2 linked regions of the Chitinophaga varians genome follow. Each later gene encodes a partner of the first gene's protein in a complex. Links are inferred from orthologs where the notes say so. Each region holds a gene or a part of one and is shown on either strand. Other genes may lie near its edges.

Evidence for each region.
Region 2: the proteins of accB (region 1) and accD are in contact, whole or in part, in a solved structure (PDB 8UXZ), measured with the Escherichia coli proteins. The link is inferred for Chitinophaga varians from one-to-one orthologs.

The regions. Positions count from the first base shown.
Region 1 is NZ_JABAIA010000002.1:324,814-330,692, reverse strand. Bases 2,925-5,875 are described here. They hold accB (acetyl-CoA carboxylase biotin carboxyl carrier protein), read right to left. Parts: upstream 4,669-5,875; coding sequence 4,180-4,668; downstream 2,925-4,179. Other genes in these bases: HGH92_RS15930 (peroxiredoxin family protein), read left to right, coding at 5,534-5,875; efp (elongation factor P), read right to left, coding at 4,777-5,343; accC (acetyl-CoA carboxylase biotin carboxylase subunit), read right to left, coding at 2,925-4,052. Also shown: HGH92_RS15955 (glutamine synthetase III), read left to right, coding at 1-2,100; HGH92_RS15950 (hypothetical protein), read left to right, coding at 2,317-2,652; more of accC, read right to left, coding at 2,715-2,924; more of HGH92_RS15930, read left to right, coding at 5,876-5,879. UniProt on the Escherichia coli protein: This protein is a component of the acetyl coenzyme A carboxylase complex; first, biotin carboxylase catalyzes the carboxylation of the carrier protein and then the transcarboxylase transfers the carboxyl group to form malonyl-CoA.
Region 2 is NZ_JABAIA010000004.1:772,535-780,513, forward strand. What follows is about bases 1,986-4,826. They hold accD (acetyl-CoA carboxylase, carboxyltransferase subunit beta), read right to left. Parts: upstream 3,910-4,826; coding sequence 3,061-3,909; downstream 1,986-3,060. Other genes in these bases: HGH92_RS32540 (hypothetical protein), read right to left, coding at 1,986-2,476; smpB (SsrA-binding protein SmpB), read right to left, coding at 2,516-3,106; fbaA (class II fructose-bisphosphate aldolase), read right to left, coding at 4,147-4,826. Outside these bases: HGH92_RS32525 (RagB/SusD family nutrient uptake outer membrane protein), read left to right, coding at 1-185; HGH92_RS32530 (methyltransferase family protein), read right to left, coding at 245-811; trxA (thioredoxin), read left to right, coding at 958-1,254; more of HGH92_RS32540, read right to left, coding at 1,310-1,985; more of fbaA, read right to left, coding at 4,827-5,211; HGH92_RS32560 (alpha/beta fold hydrolase), read left to right, coding at 5,347-6,162; HGH92_RS32565 (ubiquinol-cytochrome c reductase iron-sulfur subunit), read right to left, coding at 6,377-6,820; HGH92_RS32570 (helical backbone metal receptor), read right to left, coding at 7,024-7,809; HGH92_RS32575 (pyridoxal-phosphate dependent enzyme), read right to left, coding at 7,815-7,979.

The sequences.
Region 1 (5,879 bases):
GGCAGCAATGTTTTTGCCGGAAGAATTGTAAGGGAATACCTGAGTGATGAGGCTTATAAAAGCCTGATGAACTCCATTAAAAATGGCACCAAACTGGAACGCAAAATGGCGGAGCAAATTGCTTCCGGCATGAAAGCCTGGGCCATGAAAAAAGGAGTGACTCACTACACTCACTGGTTTCAACCCCTGACCGGCACCACTGCAGAAAAGCATGACTCCTTTTTTACCCTGAAAAGCGATGGCTCTGCACTGGAAACTTTTGACGGCGATGCGCTGGTACAGCAGGAGCCTGATGCCTCCAGCTTCCCTAACGGCGGCCTGAGAGCTACTTTTGAAGCCCGCGGTTATACTGCCTGGGACCCTTCCTCCCCAGCCTTTATCCTGGAACAGGGTTACGGTAAAACACTCTGCATCCCTACTATATTCGTATCCTACACCGGCGAATCACTTGACTATAAAGCTCCGCTGCTGAAAGCACTGGTAGCTATCGACAAAGCCGCTGTGGACGTATGTAACTATTTCGATAAAAATGTTACCAAAGTAACGCCTACCCTGGGTTGGGAACAGGAATACTTCCTCGTTGACGAAAATCTGGCCAATGCCCGTCCTGACCTGATCATGACCGGCCGCACCGTGGTAGGTCACGCTCCTTCCAAAGGTCAACAGCTGGAAGACCACTACTTTGGCTCTATCCCTGAGCGCGTATACGCTTACATGCGCGATTTTGAAGAAGAGGCTTACAAACTGGGCATACCTTTAAGGACCCGTCACAATGAAGTAGCTCCTTCCCAGTTCGAATGCGCTCCCATCTTTGAAGAAGTGAACATCGCCGTGGACCACAACTCCCTGCTGATGGACATCATGAATAAAGTGGCCAAACGCCACAAACTGAAAGTGCTGCTGCACGAAAAACCTTTCGCAGGCATCAACGGTTCCGGTAAACACAACAACTGGAGCATGGCCACCGATACCGGTGTAAACCTGCTGGCTCCGGGCAAAACCCCGAAAACCAACCTGATGTTCCTCACGTTCTTCGTGAACACCATCAAAGCGGTACATGACTACGCCGACCTGCTGAGAGCTGCTATCGCCTCTGCCAGCAACGACTTCCGTCTGGGTGCCAACGAAGCTCCTCCGGCTATCATCTCCGTATTCTCCGGTAAATATCTTTTCGATGTACTGCAGGAAGTAAAATCCCGCGTAAACAACAAGTTCGACGAACAAGACGAGGCCATCCTTAAACTGGACCTGCACCGTCATATTCCTGAACTGATGCTGGACAATACCGACCGTAACCGTACCTCTCCCTTTGCGTTCACCGGCAACAAGTTCGAGTTCCGCGCCGTAGGTTCTACCGCCAACTGTGCTTCCGCTATGACCGTACTGAACACCATCGTGGCCAAAACCCTGACCGACTTCAAAGTGGAAGTGGACGGCCTGATCGAAAAAGGTGAGAAAAAAGAGATTGCCATCATGCAAACTCTTCGGAAATATATTGTAGATTCGGAAAAAATATTGTTCGAAGGCGACGGCTACAGCGAAGAATGGGAAAAAGAAGCCGAAAGAAGAGGTTTACAGAACATCAAAACCACGCCTAAAGCGCTGGATGCGATGATCACTCCTAAAGCCGCCCAGCTGTATTCCGAAACCGGTGTTTATACCGAAAAAGAATTACACGCCCGTCACGAGATCCTGCTCGAAGATTATGTGAAGAAAGTTCAGATCGAAGCCCGTGTAATCGGAGACCTGGCCACCAACACTATTTTACCCGCAGCTATCAGCTACCTCAATGACCTGATCAGCAACATCCGCGGACTGAAAGAAATTGGCATGGGTGAAGCTGCCTACAAAGCACAAACACAAATCGCTGCCAAAATATCTGAACACATCAACGTGATCAGTGAAAACGTTCAGGCAATGATCGAGCAACGTAAAGTGACCAACAAGTTGACCGACAGCCGCCAGAAAGCGATTGAATACTGCGAAAAAATTAAACCGTACTTCGATATTATCCGCTACCACTCCGATAAACTGGAATTCCTGGTAGATGATAAAAGATGGGCACTGCCTAAGTACAGAGAACTGCTTTTCTTGCGATAAAACCGTAAGATTGTTTTGGTGTATGATTAGCCCCGGATTTTTATCCGGGGCTTTGTTTTTTCCACAATTTCTCTGTACGCTACCGGCCACATTATCCGGGACACCACATTTGCCTTCGGTACGTTTGATACGACCACTACTCCTGTCAGCATCAGCGGCCAACAACTCCGCAGCACTACCTATCAGTACGACAGCCTTAACCGCATCGTTCGTGCTGTGACGACAGATCTGACACTACACCCGCCCATCTTCCGCACTACTGTTGACTACTCCTACAACAGCAGCGGTAACGCCTGGAAAATCCAAAGCATCCTGGAAGAAATCACTTCCATGGGTATCCCCAGTGATACTACCGTCACCTATCCAACATATGACAACAAAACCAATTTCCATCGCCTGCATCCGTTGTGGCAGTTCATCGACAGGAACTACAGCCGTAACAATAGCGGCAGCATAAGCAGTTACAACAACGCCGGCCTGCCTACGGAGCTGTCTGCGCCGGCTTTAATATTAGGTATCCCGTTCCAGCATACCTTTATCCGGTATCAATAACCATCTTAAAACAGAAAAGCTCCGGAGACATCTCCGGAGCTTTTCCAATACAGTGCACTTTCCTATACCAGTTTGAAGGTTTCGGTAAACTTGGTCGTAAAGTTGCCTTTACGGAAGTCCTCGTTGCGCATCAGTTGCTGATGGAAAGGAATAGTTGTTTTAACACCTTCAATCACGAACTCGCTCAGCGCGCGCTCCATGGTATTGATGGCTTCCTCACGGGTTTGCGCCATGGTGATGATCTTAGCCACCATAGAGTCATAGAACGGAGGAATAACATAACCAGCATAGATGTGGGAATCCACGCGTACGCCGTGGCCGCCCGGAATATGCAGGGTAGTGATTTTGCCCGGAGAAGGACGGAAATCGTTATACGGATCTTCCGCATTGATACGGCACTCAATAGCGTGCATCTGCGGCGTATAGTTTTTACCGGAGATAGGAATACCGGCAGCAATCTTGATTTGTTCCTTTACCAGGTCAAAATTGATCACCTCTTCTGTCACACCGTGTTCCACCTGGATACGGGTGTTCATTTCCATGAAGTAGAAGTTGCGGTGTTTATCTACCAGGAACTCAATGGTACCTACGCTTTCATAATTGATGGCGCTGGCAGCCTTGATAGCCGCTTCACCCATTTTTTCACGCAGTTCCGGTGTCATGAAAGGAGAAGGAGATTCCTCCACCAGTTTCTGGTGACGGCGCTGGATAGAGCAGTCCCTTTCAGACAGGTGGCATACTTTGCCGTATTGGTCGCCGGCTACCTGGATTTCAATGTGACGGGGTTCTTCCACGAATTTCTCCATGTAGATGCCATCATTGTTGAAAGCAGCGCGGGCTTCATTTTTAGCCATGTTATAGGCATTCTCCAGTTCGCTCTCGTCCCAAACCACACGCATACCTTTACCACCACCGCCGGCAGTAGCTTTCAGGATAACGGGCAAGCCCATTTCCCTGGCGAGTTTTTTGGCTTCTTCAACGCTCTGGAGCAGACCTTCAGATCCCGGGATTACCGGTACGCCGGCAGCAATCATGGTTTCCTTCGCAGTCATCTTGTCACCCATTTTACGGATCATGTCCGGAGTGGGGCCGATGAATTTGATACCATGTTCGCCACAGATTTCAGCAAAACGCGCATTTTCCGCCAGGAAGCCATATCCCGGGTGGATAGCGTCTGCGTTGGTGATCTCGGCGGCAGCCATGAGGTGAGGAATGTTCAGGTAAGATTCGCTGCTCTGTGGTTTACCAATACACACAGCTTCATCCGCAAACTTCACATGCAGGCTGTCTTTATCTGCAGTAGAATAAACTGCTACCGTTTTGATACCCATTTCCTTACAGGTACGGATAATCCGAAGGGCAATCTCGCCACGGTTGGCAATCAATATTTTTTTAAACATTGTTTTCCTTATAAGTTGATATAATAGCTAAGTAGCAATTCAGCCATTAGTTCTCAGTAGTTAGCCTTTAACCCTACAAAAATCTGTCAGAGGCTAAAGGCTAACTGCTAAGCGCTAATGGCTGTTATTACGGTTCTACTAAAAACAAAGGTTGATCGTATTCTACCGGAGTGGCGTCGTCAACAAGTACTTTGACGATCTTACCGCTCACTTCACTTTCGATTTCGTTGAACAACTTCATCGCTTCAATGATGCATACCACCTTGCCGGCAGCAATTTCATCACCGACATTGATGAAAGGAGCTTTATCAGGTCCTGCTGAACGGTAGAAGGTACCGATCATAGGAGATTTGATAGTAATCAGGTTGTCTGCTTTCGGTGCAGCTGGAGCGGCGGCCGGTGCAGAAGTTGCTGCTGCCTGTACCGGGGCGGCGGCCGGAGCTACTGCTGCTACCGTCTGAATCGGCGCTGCGGCCGCAGGAACAGCGATTACCTGTTGTACTTCGTTGTCTTTCTGTTTTATTGTAATCTTGAACTTGTCCTGCTCAATGCTCAGTTCACTGATATTTGATTTGTTGATCATTTTTACCAGTTCCTGAATCTGTTTAAAGTCCATGTAGACAGTTTTTGGTTTATAATTTATGAACGTATATGGTCCTTTACCGGACAACCGGGGCCGCCCTGAGGCAGCCCGGTAGCCAAATAAATAATTTCAGTAAATGAATTAACCCTTTACTCTCTCGATGTATTCGCCGGTTTTTGCATTCACACGGATCAGTTCGCCTTCTTCCACAAACAGCGGCACCATCACGGTAGCACCGGTTTCTACAGTAGCAGGCTTCAGGGTGCGGGTAGCAGTATCACCCTTTACGCCTGGTTCAGAATAAGTAACCTGCATAACAATTTTGTCAGGCAGTTCCACCGCCATGTACTGTTCAGTTTCAGTATTGATCTGAACCATTACTTCCTGGCCTTCTTTCAGGAACTGAGGAGCATCGATGGTTTGTTCAGCCATGGCAATCTGCTCAAAAGTTTCATTGTCCATGAAGTTGTAACCGGTGTCATCCTTATATAAAAACTGAAACGCCTTTTTCTCGATACGAACCGGGAAAATGGTGTCTCCGGAGTTCCAGGTGTGCTCTATAGAACGGCTATTGTCAACGCCCTTCAATTTAGCCCAAACTTTTGCTGCAGCACGGGCGGTTTTGTTTTGACCAAACTCTACAACAGAATACAAACTGTTATCCAGCTTGATGATTAATCCTGTTCTGATATCTGCGGTGGTAGCCATAAATAGGTTACTGATTTTAAGTTAAAAATTTATACGGATTGCAAAAGTAGAAATTTTTGCATATGAACGAACACTAAATTCCTAAAATTAGGCAGATTAGTCTCTTTTCGACCCAATTTTCGTCTTTTTTCTCCAATAAATGACATTAAAGGGCTAAATTGAATTTTAAATAAAGCAAATTCACAGTAGTATGCGTCAGTTTTTCTTATTTGTATTGTGTTGTGTACCAATGTTCCTGAAGGCTCAAAGTACCACCCCATCCAAACCGGCTTATTTACAGTATCCCGTTGTTCCGGCATTCCCGCTGACACTCCCCGACGGCCATACCATCACCAAGAACGACCTCCGCAAAAACGAAAAAACCATGGTTTTTGTTTTTAGCGTGGATTGTGACCACTGTAAACACCTGACGGAAGAAGTGCTGAAAAACATTGACAAATTCAAAAATGTGCAGATTCTGATGGTAACGCCCTTTAAAGTAGAACAGATGAAGGAATATTATGACCACTATAATATCCAGAAATACCCCAATATTG
Region 2 (7,979 bases), on another replicon or contig:
CTTACACCGGTGCTGACAGTATCATCAATGTACCGCAGCCGGATGGTTCTATAGTGCAGGTGCGCGGGGTAGGGCACCGTACGCTGAAACTGCCTGACGGCAGCGCTTTTGTGAAAAACAGCTCTTACTACCTGTTCGCTGTTCCCATCGCTGAGTTGCAGAACAATCCCAATATCAACAACTAGTTTTTATCCTTCATAAATCAAAGCCTTTGGAAGTTTTTCCAAAGGCTTTTTTTATGCTTTTAATAGATAAAAGGAAGAATGCGACGGGTCTGTTGGATGTACTCCGCATATTCGTTGCCGAACTGTTCTGTCAACACTTTTTCTTCTATGTTCATGCGGTAGATAAAGGCCGCCAGCACCGGGACGAACGCTATGGCCAGTCCCGTCCAGTTGTTGAGCGACAGGCCAAAACCCAGGAAAGACAACAGGGAGCCTGCATAGGAGGGGTGCCGCAGAATGCTGTAAATACCGTCTTTCTTGATATGATGGTCCTTACGGATGGTTACCACTACGGTAAACAGCCGGCCCAGTGATGCAATGGCATAAAAGCGCAGTGCCATGCCAGCCAGGATAACTGACAGGCCGATATAGTTCATCAGGCTGCCCTGCTGCAGTATAGGGAACTTTGTCTTGTAAGAAATGTATACGGCTGTGTTGATGCTGACCAGGATAATAATCCAGATATAGGCGAGGCTGCCTTTGTCTTTTTTCTTTTGATCGTCTGGCGCCCCTCCCCGTAATATTCTGTGTAATAATATCTCGGAAAGAAACCAGATCATGTAGATGACAGAGGATAATATGTTCATTGACGGGGTGATTTGAAATTACAGATATACCTAATGTATGAAATGTTTTCAATGCAGTCAAGTGGTGCAGGCGGTGTTGTCTCCAACTCGTCCATTATCAAGTCTTTAAAAAAGATTATTTTGCAGGTGGATTAAATCAGTGCGCTATGGAAAACCTGCAATCAATACTTCAGTCAGACACCCCGGTGCTGATCGACTGTTTTGCCGTCTGGTGCGGCCCCTGCAAGATGATGCCACCCATTCTGAAAGAGGTGAAAGACAAATTTGGAGACAAGCTTCGCATCATTAAAATCGATATCGATAAAAACCAGCAGCTGGCGGCCCAATGGCAGATCAGCAGCGTGCCTACCATGCTGTTGTTTAAAAATGGAAAGCTGGCGTGGCGCCAGAGCGGGGTGGTGCCGGCACATCAGCTGATACCTGTATTGACACCGCTGTTGTAACTTAAGATATAAGGAAGAAGGCCATGATTACCTGCGTAATCATGGCCTTCTTTATTTAGTTGATGTTACTGTAGTAACTTCTTAAATCCCTTTCCAGCTGATCGTATATGGGTCTGGTGAATTCGATAAAAAGGTCCTGCGGTGGTGGTGGCGCTACGTCCTGGCCCCCGATCATTTTTTTGTCTTCATCGCTCAGTGCGCGGTAGTCGCCGCGATAGGTGCCAAACTGGTTGAGCCAGGTGTAGCTGCCCGGAATACGGTCTGTGCGCAGTAAGCGGCCGTTATTGGTATCGGTGATCTGATAGTCCAGCAGCCCTTTGGACACTACGGTTTTTTTGGTGATGAAGAGGGTGGCTTTAACGGTAGTGTATATGTTGATGATTTTGCCGGAGGTGTCTTTGGAGGTGCCGGTAACGATCTCTTTGGAGACATCGCGCTGGAGGCGGTCCACGAAGGTCTGTCCCACTACGAAGTCCTGGAAGCGCAGGGCGATGTACTGATCGGGCTGCAGGTTTTCGTTCCGGGCAAAACGTTCGTCATAAAAGGCCACGAACCGGTTGATGCTACGTTGTTGCAGTGTACGCACGAGGTAGTCGCGGAACTGGTCGGCGCTGAACTGGAAGAAGGGGGAGCGCACATCTATTTCACTCACGACCACGTGTATCACGCCAGCCTGAAAGGCTTCTTCCATGCGCTCTTTGGCGTCGCGGTAATTGCTGATCAGTTTAAGGGAGGCGGCGAATTCCTCGTAGGCTTTGCGGGCGCTGGCCTTGTCGCCCCGTTCCATGAGTGCCATACCGCGGTCATAGCGGCTTTCTGCGGCGTTTTCCTGTGCGCCGGTAATGGCGTCACGATAATCTTTAGGGGTCACCACCTGCAAGGCGGCGGGGGAACTGTGAATGAGATCGTACAGCCGTTGCATGGCGCGGTATTCATTGCGTACCGGTTCCCATTTAAGCTGATTGTTGGAGCGGAGAAAACCGTTGACCCGGTCGTCGTGCAGTCTTTGTGCCTGGCGATAGGCTTCCGGCAGCAGCTGCAGGGCGGTGGCGTCTTGTGGCCTGCACTGGAGTTTTTTGACGAAAGCGGCCACAGCGTCGTCGTATTTGCCTTTGTTGTAGAGTTTTTCGCCGGAGCGGCAGCCCCATAAGAGGAGGCAGGCCAACAGGCATAACATTCCCCTTATGCCGGCAGAACGGAAAGGTAGACTAATCGTATTCAAGGGACAGGATTTATGCAGTGACGTTGCTTGCAGCGGTGGCTATTTGATCTGGCGGCGTAATTCCCTGTCAGACTCACGTTGTTTGATAGATTCCCGTTTGTCGTACAGTTTTTTACCCTTGCCCACACCTATTTCCATTTTGGCAAGACTTTTATCCGTGATGAATATACGAAGCGGAACAATGGTATAGCCTCGTTCTTTGATCTTGTTCTCGATTTTTTTCAATTCCCGTTTTGTCAACAGCAATTTTCTTTCGCGCAGGGGATCGTGATTGGCGCTGGTGCCGTGAGAATATTCGGCGATATGCAGGCTTTTAACAAACAATTCTCCTTTTGAAAAATAACAAAAGGAATCATTAAAACTGACCCTGCTGGCGCGGATAGACTTAATCTCTGTTCCTGTCAATACCATTCCCGCAATAAATTTTTCTTCTATTGCGTACTCAAAATATGCTGATCTGTTTCTTAATTCGGCCATGGGGTGAAAATTTTGGGATTTACGATTTTTTGATTTCGTGATTTGATCGACCTGACGGTCTCCAAAAATTCCAAAATCAAAAAATTCGAAAATCCCAAAATGATTATCTAGTTTTTGAAGAGACTGAGCAGGTTGGCCAGTCTTGTTTTTAATTCTTTCCGGTCCATGATGAAGTCCAGGAAGCCGTGTTCCAGCAGGAACTCAGCGCTTTGGAAACCAGCAGGGAGGTCTTTTTTGATCGTCTCCTTGATGATCCTGGGGCCGGCAAAGCCAATCAGGGCGCCTGGTTCCGCAATGTTTACGTCTCCCAGCATCGCAAAGGAGGCGGTCACACCACCGGTAGTAGGATCGGTCATCAGGGAGATAAAAGGCAGTCTGGCGGTAGCAAGCTGCGTCAGTTTCGCGGAAGTTTTGGCCATCTGCATCAGGGAGAAAGCACTTTCCATCATACGCGCACCGCCGGATTTGGAGATGATCATCAATGGCATTTTGTGCACGATGCAGTAGTCAATGGAACGGGCGATTTTTTCACCTACCACGGAGCCCATAGAGCCGCCGATGAAGTTGAAGTCCATACAGGCCACTACCAGGTCCAATCCGTTTACCTTACCGGTGCCAACTGTCATGGCATCTTTCAGGCCGGATTTCTTTTGTGCGTCCTTCAGCCTGTCAGCGTAAGGTTTCAGGTCTTTAAAGCCCAGGAAATCGGTCGGGTAAATATTGGAAAACAGTTCCTCGAACTGATTGTCGTCGAAAATAATCTCAAAATACTCTTTGGAGTTGATACGGTTGTGATAGTTACATTTATCACACACGTAGTAATGCTCCTTCAGATCCTTAACAGTGGTGGTTTTCTTACAGTTAGGACACTTGTGCCACAACCCGTCCGGTGCTTCCTTCTTCTCACTGGTGGAAGTGGAGATGCCTTGTTTAATTCGCTTAAACCAGCTTGACATATTTTACTATTAGATTAGAAAATAGTGGTGCAAGATACGAATTAATGCATAAAACCAAACAGTTGTCAGAATCTCGTCCCGAAAATGAGGGAAATTGTTTTATTTTAACCATTAATAATGAAGCGGAAACAAAAGCGATTATTTTAATATAAGTTCGCTTTGTTTCCGCTTCAGGCGGTTATACTGAAATATCAGTCCGGCGGGCGCTTTTCAGGCATCCTTTCGGAGATACTGGTATTAGTTTCTGTTGATGCAGTTCAGGTCGCGGAACGCCTCTTCCAGACGTTTTACAAAGGTATCTTCACCTTTGCGCAGCCATACGCGCGGATCGTAGTATTTTTTGTTAGGCTTGTCAGCACCTTCGGGGTTGCCCAGCTGGCTCTGCAGGTATTCTTTCTTCGCTTCGTAGTAGTCGTGCACGCCTTCCCAGAATGCCCACTGCATGTCAGTGTCAATGTTCATTTTGATAACGCCGTAGCCCAGTGCTTCAGCAATCTGGTGTTTCGGAGAACCGCTGCCACCGTGGAATACATAGTAAACCGGTTTAGCTTTGGTGCCGAATTTCTGCTGGATGTATTCCTGGCTGTTCTGCAGGATCACAGGGCGCAGCTCCACGTTGCCCGGGCTGTATACGCCGTGTACGTTACCGAATGCAGCAGCTACGGTGAAGCGGCTGCCTACTTTAGACAGTACTTCGTAAGCGTAAGCCACGTCTTCAGGCTGTGTATAGAGCTTGGAGTTGTCCACGCCGGAGTTGTCCACACCATCTTCCTCACCGCCGGTCACGCCCAGCTCGATTTCGATAGACATGCCCAGCTTGTTCATCCGCTCAAAGTATTTGTGGGAGATCTCGATGTTTTCCTGGATAGGCTCTTCGGAGAGGTCCAGCATGTGAGAGCTGTACAGCGGTTGGCCGGTTTGTTTGAAGAAAGCTTCACCGGCATCCAGCAGGCCGTCGATCCATGGCAGCCATTTTTTAGCGGCATGGTCAGTATGGAGCACAACCGGAACACCATAATATTTCGCTACTTCGTGTACATGTTTCGCACCAGAGATACCGCCAGCGATGTTGGCCTGCAGCTTATCGTTCGGCATACCTTTACCGGCGTAAAACTGAGCGCCGCCATTGGAAAACTGTATAATAACCGGTGAATTTACTTTGGCAGCCGTTTCCAGTACCGCATTAACTGAGTTGGTCCCCACTACGTTCACGGCAGGCATAGCAAATCCGTTGTCTTTGGCATCGTTATACAGCGCATCCAGCTCTTCGCCGAATAATACGCCAGCTCTGTATTTTCCCATACTTTAAAATGTATTTGTTTTTTTAGGAAAGCAAATATACACAGTAAAAAATAAGATTTATAGCGAAATGTATTTTTATCTCCGCTGAAAAATACAGGCGGAAAAATGTATTTTAAGCTCTTATTCCTTACTGCTATGCGTAAAATCTGCTGCGCCGCATTATTGCTGCTTTCCTTTAAAACACTCTTCGCTGGCCGGTTTGATCGGAATGCAAACGATTCCATCAATTACTTTTCTTCTTTTGATGGTACCCGCATTCATTATACTGTCAAAGGAAACGGAGAACCGGTCATACTGGTACACGGCTTCATGGGCAGCGGTGATTCATGGCGTGCCACGCCCTTATACGACTCCCTGCTGCAACACGGGTTCCGCGTGATCACGCCGGACCTGCGAGGCAACGGCGCCTCCGGCCATCCGCATGACAGCCTCGCCTACGCACAGGACGCGGAAGCCCGCGATATCATTGGTCTTGCCCGCCATCTGCAACTGCCGGCGTACAAAGTAGTGGGCTATTCCCGCGGATCTATCATCGCGGCACGTTTGCTGGTGCTGGACCCCAGGGTGACCTGCGCCGTGCTCGGCGGCATCGGCACCGGCTTCACCGACCCTGCATGGCCACGCCGGCTGAAATTTTATGAGGCCCTCTCCGGAAAAGATGTGCCGGAACTGGCAGCCATGGTCAAAAACGTACAGGCGAAAGGGTTAGACCAGCGGGCGCTGGCGCTGATGCAATGGGGCCAGCCCGCCACCGTACCATCCGAATTGGCGAAGGTGCAACAGCCGGTACTGGTGATAGGAGGCGATAAAGATGAAGATAATGACACCGGCGGCCCACTCGCAGCCATGATGCCCCGCGGCATGCATGGCACCGTGGCCGGCGATCACAACAGCGTGATGCGCTCAACCCACTTCGCCGCATGGGTGGTGGATTTTCTGATAAAACATTAATCCCAGGGCTGAAGCCCCGGGCTACGTTCTGATTCAGGTTCTTCTGATGATTGGCTGCTCATAATCCGGAGATGTTTTTGCGGCCTGCTTTCCACGGTTTTAATCGTGAAAAGCAGGCCGGGACGGCAATTGAATTGCCAAGGCCTGTCACTTCCCGTTTTTTGATACGGTTTACCTGTTCCGCTATCAGCCGTAAATGTCCTCTTTCATTGCATCAGGCAACAGTTAAGGTGTTACCGCTAACGGTAATGGTATAGGCGGTCAGCGCTGTTGTAGCCGGACCGGTATTTACTGCGCCGCTGGTCGTATACCTGCTGCCATGGCCGCAAGGCGCATTACATTCTATCAGTTTCGTAGTGTTGTTGAACGTGGCAACGGTACATCCCTGATGTGTGCACGTGCTGGATAATGCCGTGAAATCCGCCGCCGTATTGCCTGTACCGGTACGGATGATGATCACCCCGTTGGAGATTTTAAAGTCACCGGGGTTAGGAAGGTCCGTGCTCAGGTTGAGCGACAGCTTAGCATTAGGGCCGCCCGGCGTTGGTTGTGGTGAGGACCCGTAACCGTCCCCTCCCTTGCTGCAGGCCGCTAATCCGCCAACACAAGCCAGTGCCAGCGTCATTCCGATGTTGGATACAAAATCCCTTCTTTCCATAAAAAGCGTTTTGTGAATAAAATAGAGATACTCTTGTTACGGAGAAGAAAACAAAACGGTTGCTCAGAAAACAAATAAGACAAATAAAAAAAAGCTGCCCGTTGGCAGCCTCAAAGCAAGAAATAACCAAAAGCCGGTACATCAAAACAATCCCGGGCACTAAACAGCCATGCGGCAAAAGACCCTCAGTGTGACCCAGGGCTTCAGTCCTGGGCTATTTGCTGAAACAACTCCTGAAAATACGCCGGCGCTTCCAGCAGCCGGCTGCCATACCAGGAGAACAGTTCACCGTCTACCAGCATCACCTTTGCATCCGGAAGAATGGCCTGTATTTCATGCATGTGTTTTTCTTTAAAAGGATACGGTTCGGACGATAACAGTACCAGCCTGCAACCGCTGGCTGCCAGCTGTTCTTCGTCGATGGCAGGGTAACGTGGTATGTGGGCGAATACGTTTTGCAGGCCACAGCGTTGCAGCATCTGGTGGATGAAAGTATCTCCGCCGGCGGCCATCCACGGATCGCGCCAGATAAAGTAGGCGGTGGGAACGGGGCGGGGGAGCGGTTGTAACGCCGCAAAACGTTGCCGGATGGTGTCTGCCAGCCGGGTGGCGGCATCGGCCTTCCGGGTAATGGCGCCGATGCCGGTGATCATGTCACAGGCATCTTCGAGCGACTGTATATTGCTCACCCATACGGGATAATGCTCCATCAGCGCCATCACGTCTTCGGCGGTATTTTCTTCTTTATTGGCGATGATCAGATCGGGAGACAGTTCCCTGATCACTTCCATGCGTACGTTCTTGGTGCCGCCCACGCGCGTTTTGCTGCGGAACCACGATTCAGGGTGCACGCAAAATTTGGTGATGCCCACCACTTCCTCTTCCAGTCCGAGGGTATATAAAAGTTCTGTCTGCGAAGGCACCAGCGAGATAATCCGCTTTGGCGCCTCCGGCAGATGAATGGTACGGTTCAGTTGGTCCCGGAACATAGTTGTTAACGGCCCAGGGCCTGAATGATGTCGTATTTGGTTACAATATGATGGTCGCCGCTTTCGTCTTTGGTCATAACGGCGCCGTTTTCACGATTGATGTAAACGGACAGTTTCTCTATCGGCGTGTCCGGGTTGACCATGGGGAACGGAGCGTGCATGACTTCCTG